Mesorhizobium shangrilense: one gene and its partner. The protein of the gene in region 1 interacts with the protein of each later gene in a pairwise test. Links are inferred from orthologs where the notes say so. Each region holds a gene or a part of one and is shown in the gene's direction. Other genes may lie near its edges. The genes, in order: PD284_RS07760 and gltA.

Region 1 (7,029 bases):
CTCGGGCATCGAGGCTCGGCTGCCCTGCAGCACGATCACGTCGCCCAGGCGCAGCCTGACCTCGGCCGGCCGCTCGGTGAGGCGTTCATCCTTGCGGCTCACCGCGAGCAAATTGACATTGAAGCGTTCGTGCAGCGCAAAGCTCTTCGCCGACCATCCGATCAGCGGGGAATTCTCGCCGATGACGGCTTCCACAGCCTCGGCCTCGGTGCCTTTGGGGCTGATGACGCTGCGGTCGCCGGTCAGGTCGAGCTTTGCGTGGGAGACAACGCGCCCCAGCGCCTCGGGGTCGCCCTCCAGCAGCACAACGTCGCCGGAACTGAACACCGTGTCCGGCAGCGGCGCGATGCGCAAGCCGCGCCGCATGATCGATGTGACGACCGCGTCTCCTTCCGCAAGCTTGACCAGTTCCCCAACAGGCTTTCCGTGCAGGTTGGAATCGGTCGTGACCCTGGCCTCGACCAGATAGTTCTTGATGTCGATGGCCTCGTGCATGGACGCGCTTTCGCGCGAGCGGGCGGGAACCAGCCAATAGAACAGCAGGAGGAACACGATGCCGGCGGCGCACAGCATGGCGGCGACGGGCGTGAAATCGAACATGCTGAACGACGTCCCGGTCATCTCTTCGCGCACCCGCGAGATGATGATGTTCGGCGATGTCCCCACCTGGGTCAGAAGCCCGCCCAGCAGCGAACCGAACGCCATCGGCATAAGGAACACGGAGGGCGATGCGTTGGACCGCTTCGCGAACTGGAATGCGATGGGGATCATGATCGCCAGCGCTCCGATGTTCTTGACGAAGGCCGACAGCACAGTGACCACGATGACCAGCAGCGCCAGTTGGGCGCGCAGCGACGAGACGCTGGGCGCATAGCGCTGCACCGCGTACTCCATGACGCCTGAGCGGGCGACGCCATAGCTGACCACGAGCGCGCTGCCCACGATGATGACGATATCGTCGCTGAAACCGTCGAAGGCCGCATCAAAAGGCACGATGCCGACAGCGATCGAGACGATCAGGGCGGTCGCCGCAATCAGGTCGTAGCGGAATCGCCCCCAGACGAATGCGCCCATCATGAGCGCGATGACGGCGAAGGACAGTAATTGGGTGCTCGTCACTGCCGTCCCTCCGCTGGGTATCACGATTCAACGCATGACGTTGACGGCCGTTGCGGGAACATGGCCGAAATTGATCCGACGATTTGCACCCTGCAAGCGGGAATCCGACTCGCGCCGACAGCGGGCTACAACATTTGATGATAAAGTGCCTGCCGCCTGATGACAGAACGGGCCAAAAAATGTGGAGCCTGCATGTATTGGCGCGCCGTCTCCTGCCAATCGCGGCGGTCGCCGTCCTGTCCGCGCCGGCGGGGAGCCTGATCGCCGCTTCGGGCGACCAGGCAGTCGATCTGGAGCTGGTGCTGGCCGTCGACATCTCCCGCTCGATGGATCCGGAGGAGTTTGCCGTGCAGCGTGCGGGCTATGTCGCCGCCCTGCGCCATCCCGATTTCATCCGGGCGATCGGCTACGGAGCCAACGGACGCATCGCATTGACCTATTTCGAATGGGCCGGCAGCGTTCACGCCTCCTCGCAAGTGGAATGGCGCATCATCGACGGGGCCGAGAGCGCCAACGCCTTCGCCGACACGCTGGAGCGCCGGCCCGCGGCGACCTTCCGGGGCACCTCCGTGTCGGCCGCCTTGCGCCACGCGGCCATGCGCCTCGAGGAAAACGACATCCGCGCAACGCGGAAGGTCATCGACATCTCGGGGGACGGCCCCAACAATATCGGCGGCCCGGTCGTGGAGGCCCGCAAGGCAGCCATCTCACAGGGCATCACCATCAACGGCCTGCCGATCCTGATACGCCCCTCGCCGAGCGTCGGTGATCTCGACGCCTACTACGCGGAATGCGTGACGGGTGGTCCGGGGAGTTTTGTCCTGCCGGTGCGGGCCGCATCCGAATTCGCCAACGCTATTCGCCGCAAGCTGATCCTGGAGGTGAGCGGGGCGGACCTGCCTGCCGTGGTCAAGAACGCGGCTCAATCGCCGGTCGACTGCCAGATCGGAGAAAAACTGCGCCGGACCTATTCGGACCCCTACCTGCCCGAGCTGGACCGATAGCGGCAGGCCTGGGGCGGCGCCACGGCCCGCGTGCGTCGGCGCGCCGCAAGGTCTTCCAAAGCTGCCCGCACGGCATAGATATGACTGAATTCCTCACAACCTTCGTTTCCAACCTCTTCCGCAACCCCTCGAGTCGCCCGTGTCGAATTCCAAGCGCGCCCTGGTCATAACCAACCCCCGCGCCCGTCGAGGCGAGACGCCGCTCGGGCCTGCCCGCACGCTGCTCGAGGACGCCAACTTCGAGTTGATCGACATGCAGCCCGACGCGGGCGAGAGCATCTCCGACCTCATTTCGCGCAATGCCAACCGCTGCGACCTCGTCATCCTGGGCGGAGGCGACGGCACCTTGAATGCGGCCGCGTCCGCCCTCGTCTATACGGGGCTCCCTCTCGGGGTGCTGCCGCTCGGCACCGCCAACGACTTCGCCCGCACCATGGGCATACCGACCGACCCGCTGCAGGCGGCTGAGCTTATCGTGCAGGGCCGCACCAAGCATGTCGACCTCGGCGAGGTGAACGGTCACCTCTTCTTCAACGTCGCCAGCATCGGCTTCAGCGCGGAGCTCGCGCGCGAGCTGACCGAGCATGCCCAGAAAAGATGGGGAACCCTCGGTTATGCGATCGTGGCCTCCCGCATATTGCTGCGCTCGCGCCTGTTCAGTGCCTTTCTCGACCATGATGGCACAACCGAAATGATCCGCACCATGCAGGTCTCGGTCGGCAATGGCCGTCATTACGGAGGCGGAATGACCGTTGAGGAATCGGCCACCGCGGATGACGGCTGGCTCGACCTTTACAGCCTGGAGGTCGACCACTGGTGGCGCCTGCTGCGGCTGCTGCCGAGCCTCCGCGCCGGCACGCAGGGCCAGTGGGACGACGTGCGCGCCTTCAAGACGACCGAAGTCACCATCCGAACCCGCCGCCCGCGGCCCGTCAATACCGACGGCGAGCTGACGACGTGGACGCCGGCGCATTTCCGCATCCGCCCGAAATCGGTGGTCGTCTACACGCCGTAGGGCCGGCGGCCTCCTTGCCGCGACCACGCTTTCCCTCGACAATCCCTTTTCCCGCCTGTATTTCCGCGAGCGCCTCCCGGCCTTGACTGGATTTTCGATGTCGAACACGAACGCACCTACTCGCCCGCAGCCGAAACCCGGCGTCATGGACATCGACGCCTACGTTCCCGGCAAGAGCACCGCGCCGGCCGGCGTCAAGCTGCACAAGCTGTCGTCCAACGAGAACCCGCTGGGGCCGTCGCCAAAGGCGATCGCGGCGGCGCGCGAAGTGGCCGGCAAACTTGACATCTATCCCGACGGCACCGCCCGGCGGCTGCGCGAGGCGCTGGCGGAGGCGCATGGCCTGAACGCGGCGAACATCGTCTGCTCGAACGGCTCCGACGAGATCCTGGGCCTGCTCGCGCAGACCTACCTGTCGCCGGGCGACGAGGCGATTTTCACCGAACACGCCTTCATGGTCTACAAGATCTACGTCAAGGCGGCGGGCGGCACGCCGGTGATCGTCAAGGAGCGCGACGAACGCGCCGACGTCGACGCCATCCTGGCCGCGGTAACCCCGCGCACGAAGATCCTTTTCCTGGCCAATCCCAACAACCCGACGGGCACATACCTGCCCTTCGACGAGATCCGGCGCCTGCATGCCGGCCTGCCTCCTCACGTGCTCTTCGTGCTCGACGCCGCCTATGCCGAGTTCGTCAGGCGCAACGACTACGAGGCCGGCATCGAACTGGTCTCCAGTTCCGACAATGTCGTGATGACACGCACCTTCTCGAAGCTCGGCCTCGGCGGCGCGCGCATCGGCTGGATGTACGCACCGCTTCCCATCGTCGACGCGATCAACCGCATGCGCGGTCCCTTCAACGTCAACGCCGTCGCCATCGAGGCGGGGATCGCCGCCGTCCACGATCGCGCCTATCTCGAGCTCAGCGTCACGCACAACGAACGCTGGCGCACCTGGCTGACCGAGCAATTCACCGCGCTTGGCCTGCGCGTCACGCCGAGCGTCGGCAACTTCCTGCTGGTGCACTTCCCCGAAGATGGCAGGCACAGCGCCGCCGCGGCGGACGCCTATCTCACCGAGCGCGGTTACGTGCTGCGCGCAGTGACCGGCTACGGCTTCCCCAATGCGTTGCGCATGTCGGTCGGTACCGAAGAAGCCAATCGCGGCGTCATCGACGCGCTGTCCGAATTTCTGAAGAGCTGATCATGCCCAACCCGATGTTCGAGAAAATCGCCCTGATCGGCATCGGCCTGATCGGCTCCTCGCTGGCGCGCGTCATCCGCCGCGAGAACCTGGCCGGCCATGTCGCGATCGCGACGCGCAGCGAAAAGACCCTCGCCCGTGCGGCGGAGCTGAAGCTGGGCGACAGCTACACGACCGACCTCGAGGAAGCCGTCCGCGACGCCGATCTGGTGATCGTTTCGGTTCCGGTCGGATCCTCCGGCGAGGTGGCGCAGCAGATCGCGCCTGCCCTGAAGCCGGGCGCAATCGTGACCGACGTCGGCTCGACCAAGTCCTCGGTGATCGCCCAGATGGCGCCGCACATCCCTGCGGGCGTGCATTTCATTCCTGGCCACCCTATTGCGGGAACGGAGAAGTCAGGCCCCGACGCCGGCTTCGCGGACCTCTTCGAGAACCGCTGGTGCATTTTTACCCCGCTGCCGGGCACCGACCCGGAAGCGCTGGAGAAGCTGTCGGAGTTCTGGCGGCGCTGTGGCTCCAACATCGACACGATGGAGCACGACCATCACGACATGGTGCTCGCCATCGTCTCGCACCTGCCGCATATCATCGCCTACAACATCGTCGGCACGGCCGACGACCTGCAGCAGGTGACGAAGTCCGAAGTGATCAAGTACTCGGCTTCGGGTTTCCGCGATTTCACGCGCCTCGCCGCCTCCGACCCGACCATGTGGCGCGACGTCTGCCTGCACAACAAGGACGCCATCCTCGAAATGCTGGCGCGCTTCTCCGAGGATCTCGCCTCGCTGCAGCGGGCGATCCGCTGGGGTGACGGCGACAAGCTGTTCGACATGTTCACGCGGACCCGCGCGATCCGCCGCTCGATCATCGAGGCGGGCCAGGAGATCGATGCCCCGGACTTCGGGCGTCAGGCGATCGAGCACCCGGTCAAGAAGTAAAACTGCGCCGTTCCGAAGCGGGGCGTCAGATCGGCGGAATGTCGCCGAGCGAAATGAAGCCGAGCGTCGCCTTCCCCTTCACGATCCTGAGAGGCACGGACGTGTTCTCGCCAAGCATCGCCAGGCCGAGCATGGCGTTATTGATCTGCTTGCTGGCTTCGGGGAACGCCTGAGCCGCGACTTGGGCAAGGCCCTTGGCGTTGCGGATGGTCAGCGTCAGGTCGGCGTCGATCAGGCCGGCGGCGTCGGCCGCGATACTGCCCTTCACCCCGACCCCCGTGTTCGGGCCGGTCGAGAGCCAGAGATTGCGGATCGTCGCCGACTGTCCCTTGAGGTCAGCGGCACCGGAACGCAGCAGGGCGACGCCGTTGGCGATGGTCGCGTCGATCTGGCCGGACAACGGCGGCAGCACGCGTCCCTGGACAAGCCCCGCAGCCGCCGTCAGGTCGCCGATGCTGCCCGCCACGTCGAGATCGCTGCCTTTGGGGCGCATGTGGCCCTCGAACGTCTTCGCATTGAGCTGTGGGGCGGCGGAAACGGGACCTGCGGCGATGTCCGTGCCCTCGATCGACACGCGTTCCGGGAGCGGGGTCGCGAGCCGCGCGCTGGCGCGCAGCGCCTTCCAGTCCAGCTGAAGGGAGCCCGCGCTGCCGAGGCCGACGGTTGCCGGCCCGTCGAGCTCGCTGACGACGTGGAATGGATTGTAGACCTGTGCGGCCGACCTCAGCGCGCCGGCGGAGACGTTCACCCCCTTGCCGTCGTCGAAGCTGACCTTGTCGCAGTAGACGCCGATGCGAAACGGGAAGCCGCGCGCCGTCGGATTGGCGCAGTCGGCGGCGACGCCCTTCTGCCCGGCGTTCGCGAGCGCCGTCCGCACTTGGCCTTCGAGCATGTTGCCGACATAGAACCAGCCGGCACTGTAGCCGCCGAAGAGCACGACGATGAAGGCCGCCAGCCAGACCATGCGGCGGGAATAGCGGGGAGTGGTCTCGCTTGACGCCATGCTCTCTCTTTCGTTACGCCTCGCCGGTCACCCTGACGAGCGGCGATGATATGGGCGATTTTTGGGTCTTTGGCTATGGTTCGCTGATGTGGCGCCCCGGCTTCGCGCATGTCGAGGTCCAGCGGGCACGGCTGCACGGCTTCCGGCGTTCGCTCTGCGTGCGCTCCTGGGTGCACCGCGGCACCCAAGAACACCCCGGCCTGGTGCTGGGGCTCGACCGTGGCGGCTCCTGCATCGGGCTGGCCTTTCGCGTGCCGATCGAACTGCGCGAGGAAGTGCTTGCCTACCTGCGCGAGCGCGAGCTCGTCACCAGGGTCTATCTGGAGCGCACGCTGCCGATAAAGCTCTCCAGCGGCGGCACCGCCACGGCGGTCTGCTACGTCGTCGACCGCGGCCATGAGCAATATGCCGGCCGCATGGACGCCGGACACGCCGCCGAGATCGTCGCCACATCGCATGGCCAGTCGGGCCCAAATGACGAATATGTCATCAACACGCTCGAGCACCTCAACGCGCTCGAGATCCGCGATCACTGGCTGGAAGACGTCGGCCGCCGCATCAGGCCCGAGCAGGGTTAGCTCGCGCTCCCGAGCAGGAAGCCGAGCGTGATGATGGCCTGCGCGGCATAGTAGGCCACCCAGACGGCGGTGCGCATCGCCGTCCGCAGCGTGGGATCGGGCACGGGCATGAACTTCTCGACGGCCAGCATGGCGTCCGATGCTATGAAGCAGACCGCCCCGAGCACG
Region 2 (6,977 bases), 1.7 Mb from region 1 along the record:
GAATGCCTGCGCGCACGCCCGCGATGAGTGCGGCGGCGATTTCGCCCTCTGCGCCACCGATCGTGTCCCGGATGCGGGCCGCCAGTGTGTCACGGGTATTTTCCACGACCGCACCGAGACGCTCCGAAGGCGTCGGCGGATCGGATGTGGCGATCAGTGTCGGCTCCATCAGGAAGAAGCCGGTTGCGCCGACGCCGTCGAAGTAGCTTTCGAAGGCGAAATCGTAGGCGCCGGGCCGCACTGGGCCGCGCGTAGGCAGCAGCCTGACGACCCCTTCCAGCACGTCGCCCGCCTCTGTCCCTGCTGGAATGGCGCGCGCCGAGACACGCACCCGCTCCGGCGCATGGCGAAGGCTCGGGCGTTCTGTCGCGATGACGTCAAGCGTCAGGCGCACCCGGCCGCTGGCAAGATGGTCCGTCGCGACGATCCGCCCGGTCAGGCGGGTGGTGATCTCGCCTCCCAACATCTTGGTGCCGGCGCGGATGGTCTCGACCTTGGCGAAGAGTGCGCCCAGCGAGATGCATAAAAGCGCGGCGGCAATCAGTTGCGCCAACGCCGAGCGTCTTGCCGCGAATGCGGTCACTGCAAGAGCGCCGGATGCGCCGAATAGCGCCCAGAGAGAGGGCTCGGCTCGGGCAACGAAATAGGCGAACGCCCCGATCGCAAGAAAGACAGGAACGAAGGTGAACGGTGTGCCGCGCTCCATTTCCACGGCAACGGCCCGTGCGATGCCTTTGTGCAGTCTTGCAAGCCGCTGGTGCGGCGCCAGCGCCGAAACGGTCGCGTCGAAGGCGCTCAGCGTACCCGCGACGCCCCCTGCGGCCGGCGGGTCGCCCCCGTCCCCGGGCGGGCGAAAGGGATCCGTCGCCAGACGATAGGCGGCGTCCGGCGACGGAGCGAAGAATCGGTCTTCCTCTGCGTCTATGGAGGACGAACCCACCGTTCGCCGGTTCCCCAACCCTTGCACCCCCGGGAGCCTATGCTACATGGACGCCATCAGCGCGCCACTGGCGCGAAACCGTACCTTGCCGCGCGTATTGCCGGCCGCTCGAGAAGCCCCATGACCGACACAATCGTTACCCGATTTGCGCCCTCACCGACCGGCTACTTGCACATCGGCGGCGCGCGCACCGCACTCTTCAACTGGCTCTACGCCCGCCACACTGGCGGCAAGATGCTCCTGCGGATCGAAGATACCGACCGCGAGCGTTCGACGGACGCTGCAACTGCCGCGATACTCGACGGGCTGACCTGGCTCGGCCTGCACTGGGAAGGCGAGCCGATTTCCCAATTCGGGCGCGCCGAGCGGCATCGGGACGTCGGCGAGGAACTGGTGCGCCTTGGCAAAGCCTATTACTGCTACGCATCGCAGGCCGAACTCGAGGAGATGCGCGAGAAGGCGCGCGCCGAGGGTCGTCCCCCGCGCTATGACGGGCGCTGGCGTGACCGCGATCCTTCCGAGGCGCCCGCGGGCGTGAAGCCGGTCATCCGAATCAAGGCTCCGCGCGAGGGCGAGACGATCGTGCGCGACCGTGTGCAGGGCGACGTGCGGTTCCCAAACAAGGATCTCGACGATTTCATCATCCTGCGCTCGGATGGAACGCCGACCTACATGCACGCGGTCGTGGTCGACGACCATGACATGGGCGTCACGCACATTATCCGGGGCGACGATCACCTGACCAACGCGGCGCGCCAGACGGTCATCTACGACGCCATGGGCTGGGAGGTGCCGGTGATGGCGCATATCCCGCTGATCCATGGAGCTGATGGCGCCAAGCTGTCGAAGCGCCATGGCGCGCTGGGCGTCGAGGCGTATCGCGCCATGGGCTACCTGCCGGCGGCACTGCGAAATTATCTTGTGCGGCTGGGCTGGAGCCATGGCGACGACGAGGTCATGAGCCTCGACGACATGATCCGCTGGTTCGATGTGGATGACATCAACAAGGGCGCGGCGCGCTTCGACTTCCAGAAGCTGGAGGCGCTGAACGGCCTCTACATGCGCAAGATGGATGACGCCGAGTTGCTGGACGCCTTCATCGTCACCCTGCCCTATCTTCCCGGCGGTGACGAGATATTGAAGCGGCTGACGGACGACCGCAAGGCGCAGTTGCTTGCCGCCATGCCAGGTCTCAAGGAGCGCGCAAAGACGCTTGTTGAACTCGCCGACGGCGCGGGATTCCTCTTCGCCGAGCGCCCGCTGCCAATGGACGAAAAGGCAGCCGCGTTGCTCGATGCCAACGGACGCTCTGTGCTCGCCGGCGCCCATGCGGCGCTGGAGGGGACGCAGGAGCCCTGGAGCGCGGCCTCGACCGAGGCTGCCGTCAGGGCTTTCGCGACCGAAAAGGGCCTCAAGCTCGGTGCGGTGGCGCAGCCGCTGCGCGCCGCTCTGACCGGCAAGGCGACGTCACCGGGGGTGTTCGACGTGCTTGCCGTGCTTGGCCGAGATGAAAGTCTTGGCCGAATTCGGGACAAAATCGATTAGGTCAGCCTCACTGCCCCAAAACCGTATTGAGTCCCGACTTTTGCGATGCAACATTGCTGTCACGGGCGAGCTTGGCACGTGTGCTGAAATACGTTAGCACAAGCCGCCTTCCATCATACTGTCCCCTGCGCCGGCGGGCCGTCCGTCCCTCGGCGACGGGGATTTTTCAAGGAGCCTTCCATGACCAATTCTTCGGCGAAACTCGAACTTGGCGGCAAGACCCTTGATCTCAAGATACGAAAAGGCTCGGTAGGACCGGATGTGATCGACATCGCCCCGCTCTACAAGGAAACGGGCGCATTCACCTACGACCCCGGTTTTACCTCGACCGCATCCTGCGAGTCCGAAATTACCTTCATCGACGGCGATGCGGGCGTGCTGCTGCACCGCGGCTATCCGATCGACCAGCTCGCCGAGCACGGCGATTTCCTCGAAGTCTGCTACCTCCTGCTCTACGGCGAACTGCCGACCAAGGCCCAGAAGGAGGACTTTGACTACCGCGTCACGCGCCACACAATGGTGCATGAGCAGATGTCGCGCTTCTTCACCGGTTTCCGCCGCGACGCGCATCCGATGGCCGTGATGTGCGGAGTGGTCGGCGCGCTGTCGGCTTTCTACCACGACTCCACGGACATCTCCGATCCCTACCAGCGCATGGTGGCGTCCATGCGCCTGGTCGCCAAGATGCCGACGATCGCGGCGATGGCCTACAAGTACCACATCGGCCAGCCCTTCGTTTATCCGAAGAACGAGCTCGGCTACGCCGCCAACTTCCTGCATATGTGCTTCGCGGTTCCGTGCGAGGAGTACAAGGTGAACCCGGTTCTCGCCCGGGCGATGGAGCGCATCTTCATTCTGCACGCAGATCACGAGCAGAACGCCTCGACCTCGACCGTGCGTCTGGCCGGCTCGTCGGGCGCCAACCCGTTCGCCTGCATCGCAGCCGGCATTGCCTGCCTGTGGGGTCCGGCGCATGGCGGGGCCAACGAAGCGGCGCTGAACATGCTGGCCGAGATCGGCTCGGTCGACAACATTCCGGAGTACATCGCCCGCGCCAAGGACAAGAACGACCCGTTCCGCCTCATGGGCTTCGGCCACCGCGTCTACAAGAACTACGATCCGCGCGCCAAGATAATGCACAAGACCACGCATGAGGTTCTGGGCGAGCTGGGCATCAAGGACGACCCACTTCTGGACGTCGCCATGGAACTCGAGAAGATCGCCCTCACGGACGAGTACTTCATCGAGAAGAAGCTTTACCCGAACATCGACTTCTATTCGGGCATCACGCTGAAGGCGCTGGGCTTCCCCACGACCATGTTCACCGTGCTGTTCGCCGTCGCGCGCACCGTCGGCTGGATCGCACAGTGGAAGGAAATGATCGAGGATCCGCACCAGAAGATCGGCCGTCCGCGCCAGCTCTACACCGGCGCGCCGGAGCGCGACTACGTTCCGATCGCCAAGCGGTAAGCCGCCGGCGCTAGATCGAAGATCCGGGGAAAGAAGGCGCGAGGTTCGCGCCTTTTTCTTTTCTTGCGGAGCCTACCGGCCTCTCCGCGCCTCGATCAGCTGCCTGACCACCCCGGCCGCGATCTCGCCGGCCGGCCGATCGACAGCCATGCGACGGGCCACTTCGGCAAAGCCCTCTTTCTGCCAGGCGCGCAGAGATGTGTCGCAGAACAGCGCCTCCATGTGCCTGACGATCGTCTCGGATCGGATATAGCGGTCGTACACTTCCGTCACGATGGGGCGGTCGGCGATGATGTTTGGAAGCAGGGCGGACCACGTCGTCAGCATCCTCACGGCAAGCTTGGCAATCGGGTCGAGCGTGTAGCAGGAGTACATGGGCACGCCCGCCAGCGCCAGTTCGAGCGACACTGTGCCCGACGCGATCATGGCGGCGTCGGCCTCGCCGAAGGCCTTCCATTTGCGCTCGGGTTCGACCGTGATCTCCGGCTTGACGTCCCAGTCTGTCGTGGCGTTGGCGACAAGTTGCGCAACATGCGGAACCGTCGGCATCAGCACCTTCAGCCGATGGCCGCGGCGCTGCAGGGACGACACCGCCTCGCCGAAGACGTCGATCAGGCCCGAGACTTCCCCGCGGCGCGAACCTGGCAGCACAAGCAGCTTCTTCTCACGCCCAGGCGAAAGGTCGGCCTTTTCCGCTTGCCTCTGCGCAGCGCGCAAAAGACTGGGATCGTGTGTCAGCCGGTGACCGACATAGGTGCCGGGCGGCCCGCCAAGACGCGCAAGCGCCTCGACCTCGAACGGCAGAATGCAGAGGATGTGGTCGACATGACCGCGCATTGCAGGCGCACGCTTGGGACGCCACGCCCACACGCTCGGGCAGACATAGTGGATGATCGGGATATCGGGGGCCGCCGCCCTCACCTTCCTGGCGACGCGCAGCGAGAACTCGGGACTGTCGATCGTGATCAGACAATCCGGTTTCGCCGCCACGATCTCACGCGCCGTCTGCGAGATACGGCGCATCAGCCGCGGCAGATCGCGCACGATGGCGCCGATGCCCATCAGGGCGATCTCGCCTGCATCGAACAGGCTGGTCAATCCGAGGTCCTGAAGGTGGCGTCCGCCGACGCCGACCAGCTCAAGCCCGGAGCTTTCGGCCCGCAGCGCCCGCACGATATCGGCGCCCAGCAGATCGCCAGACTCCTCGCCCGACACGATCGCTATCTTGAGCGCGCGGCTGATCATGGTTCGCGATCCGACTTCAATCCGACGACGAACAGTCCCAGCGCGTCGGCCCTCTCGATGACCTTCGCCCAATCCAGGATGAGCGAACGCCCGGCCTCCACACCGATTCCCGCAAGCCCGGCGGCATGGGCGCCGTCAACGGTCGCCGGACCGATGGCCGGCAGGTCCGCCCTCACCTCCTGATCGGGCTTGGCGCACTTGACGATGACGCCGCGCTTCAGCTTTGCGATGCGGCCGTGGGTGCGCAGCTCCCGGGCGCGCTCCAGCAGGCCGTCGGTGCCCTCTATGCCCTCCAGGGCAATGACGCGCCCATTGACCGATATCGCGGCCTGCCCGATGTCGAGGGCGCCTATCGCCAGGGCCGCCTCGCGCGCTGCCTCAAGGTCGCGCCAGTCGTCCGGCAATGGCTGAACCGCGGTCAGCGAACCTTCCAAGGCAAGCAGGTCCGGGACAATCTCGTGGGCGCCGACCACCTTCATGCCGGCCGCCTCGATGTGCTCGATGAGCAACCTCAGCATGCCATCGTCGCCGCGCTTCAGGGCTCTGGAGAGCCGCGGAAGCGCGGCCAGCAGGCCGAGATTGAGCTTGTAGGAACCCAATGAAGGACGTCGGTCGATGCTGCCGGCGAGCACCACATGGGTAACCTTGCGGCGCTTCAGCAGGCCACGGAGCGCGCCAGCGTCCTCCAGACTCATCGTCCTGTGCTCGAAACGGTCGAGACGGGAATCCGCGTCGGTTTCACCCTCGATAAGGACCACGAAAGGATCGTGTCCCAGCGCCCTAAGGCCTTCCGCGACATTGACCGGAAGCCGGCCGCCGCCGGCAACGACCGCGACCTTGTCCGGCGCAGACAGACGAACGGTTGCCCGCCGCTCAGACGTCTTCGACATCGGCGCCGGCGTCGCGGCCCTTGCCACGGGGCGGCACGACGAAATGCCTCTTGCCGCGCGCTGTGATGAAGTCGACGATCTTCAGCACTGTCGGTGAACCGGAGAACTCGGTCCGCACCCGTTCCACGTTCTCGCTGACGGGGCGCGCCTCGTCGAAGAGCGCACGATAAGCCGCCCGCAGGGTGTATATCTCCTGGCGCGGAATGCCGGCGCGCTTCATGCCGATGATGTTGAAGCCGCGCAGGCTGGCCTTGTTTCCTTCCGCCATTCCAAACGGGATGACATCCCCGGCCACGCCGCAGGCCCCACCAACGAAGGCATTGTCGCCGATCCGCACGAACTGATGAACGGCAGTCAGCCCGCCGATGATGACGTTGTTGCCGACTTCCACGTGACCACCCAGCGTCGCCAGGTTGGCGAAGGTGACGTTGTCGCCGACGATGCAGTCATGAGCAATGTGCGTGTAGGCCAGAAAGTTGCCATTCTCGCCGACCCTCGTCTCGCCGCGGCTGGTGTCGGTGCCCGTGTGCATCGTCACGCCCTCGCGAATGGTCGTGTTGCGGCCGACGATCAGCGTGGTACGGCCGCCCTTGTGTTTGGCGTTCTGGGGCGGTGCGCCAAGCACGGCCTGCGGAAACACCTTGCAGCCCGAACCGAGCGTTGTAGCGCCCATTATCGTCACGTTGTTCATGAGCTCGACGCCGTCGCCGATCTCCGCGTCCGGGCCGATGCAGCAGAACGCGCCCACGCGCACGCCAACGCCCAGCTGAGCACCGGGTTCAACAAGTGCTGTGGGGTGGATAAACGTCTCGGCGGTCATTCGGGCTCCTGGTCGGACGTCTTCGGCGTCATCAATGCGGAAATCTCCGCTTCGGCGACCTTGCTTC

Evidence for each region.
Region 2: the proteins of PD284_RS07760 (region 1) and gltA interact in binary tests that used the Escherichia coli proteins (3 or more experiments, as listed by UniProt). The link is inferred for Mesorhizobium shangrilense from one-to-one orthologs.

Annotation. Positions count from the first base shown.
Region 1 is NZ_JAQGPN010000001.1:1,561,245-1,568,273, reverse strand. The notes cover bases 1,319-4,200. They hold PD284_RS07760 (lipid kinase), read left to right. Parts: upstream 1,319-2,262; coding sequence 2,263-3,138; downstream 3,139-4,200. Other genes in these bases: hisC (histidinol-phosphate transaminase), read left to right, coding at 3,236-4,200; PD284_RS07765 (DUF1194 domain-containing protein), read left to right, coding at 1,319-2,123. Outside these bases: PD284_RS07770 (SLC13 family permease), read right to left, coding at 1-1,119; more of PD284_RS07765, read left to right, coding at 1,317-1,318; more of hisC, read left to right, coding at 4,201-4,342; PD284_RS07750 (prephenate/arogenate dehydrogenase family protein), read left to right, coding at 4,345-5,280; PD284_RS07745 (DUF2125 domain-containing protein), read right to left, coding at 5,306-6,283; PD284_RS07740 (gamma-glutamylcyclotransferase), read left to right, coding at 6,334-6,861; PD284_RS07735 (lysoplasmalogenase), read right to left, coding at 6,858-7,029. UniProt on the Escherichia coli protein: In vitro phosphorylates phosphatidylglycerol but not diacylglycerol; the in vivo substrate is unknown.
Region 2 is NZ_JAQGPN010000001.1:3,303,013-3,309,989, forward strand. The notes cover bases 1,981-4,810. They hold gltA (citrate synthase), read left to right. Parts: upstream 1,981-2,665; coding sequence 2,666-3,955; downstream 3,956-4,810. Other genes in these bases: gltX (glutamate--tRNA ligase), read left to right, coding at 1,981-2,485; lpxB (lipid-A-disaccharide synthase), read right to left, coding at 4,028-4,810. Outside these bases: PD284_RS15900 (ComEC/Rec2 family competence protein), read right to left, coding at 1-940; more of gltX, read left to right, coding at 1,061-1,980; more of lpxB, read right to left, coding at 4,811-5,200; PD284_RS15920 (LpxI family protein), read right to left, coding at 5,197-6,090; lpxA (acyl-ACP--UDP-N-acetylglucosamine O-acyltransferase), read right to left, coding at 6,074-6,910; 3-hydroxyacyl-ACP dehydratase FabZ, read right to left, coding at 6,907-6,977.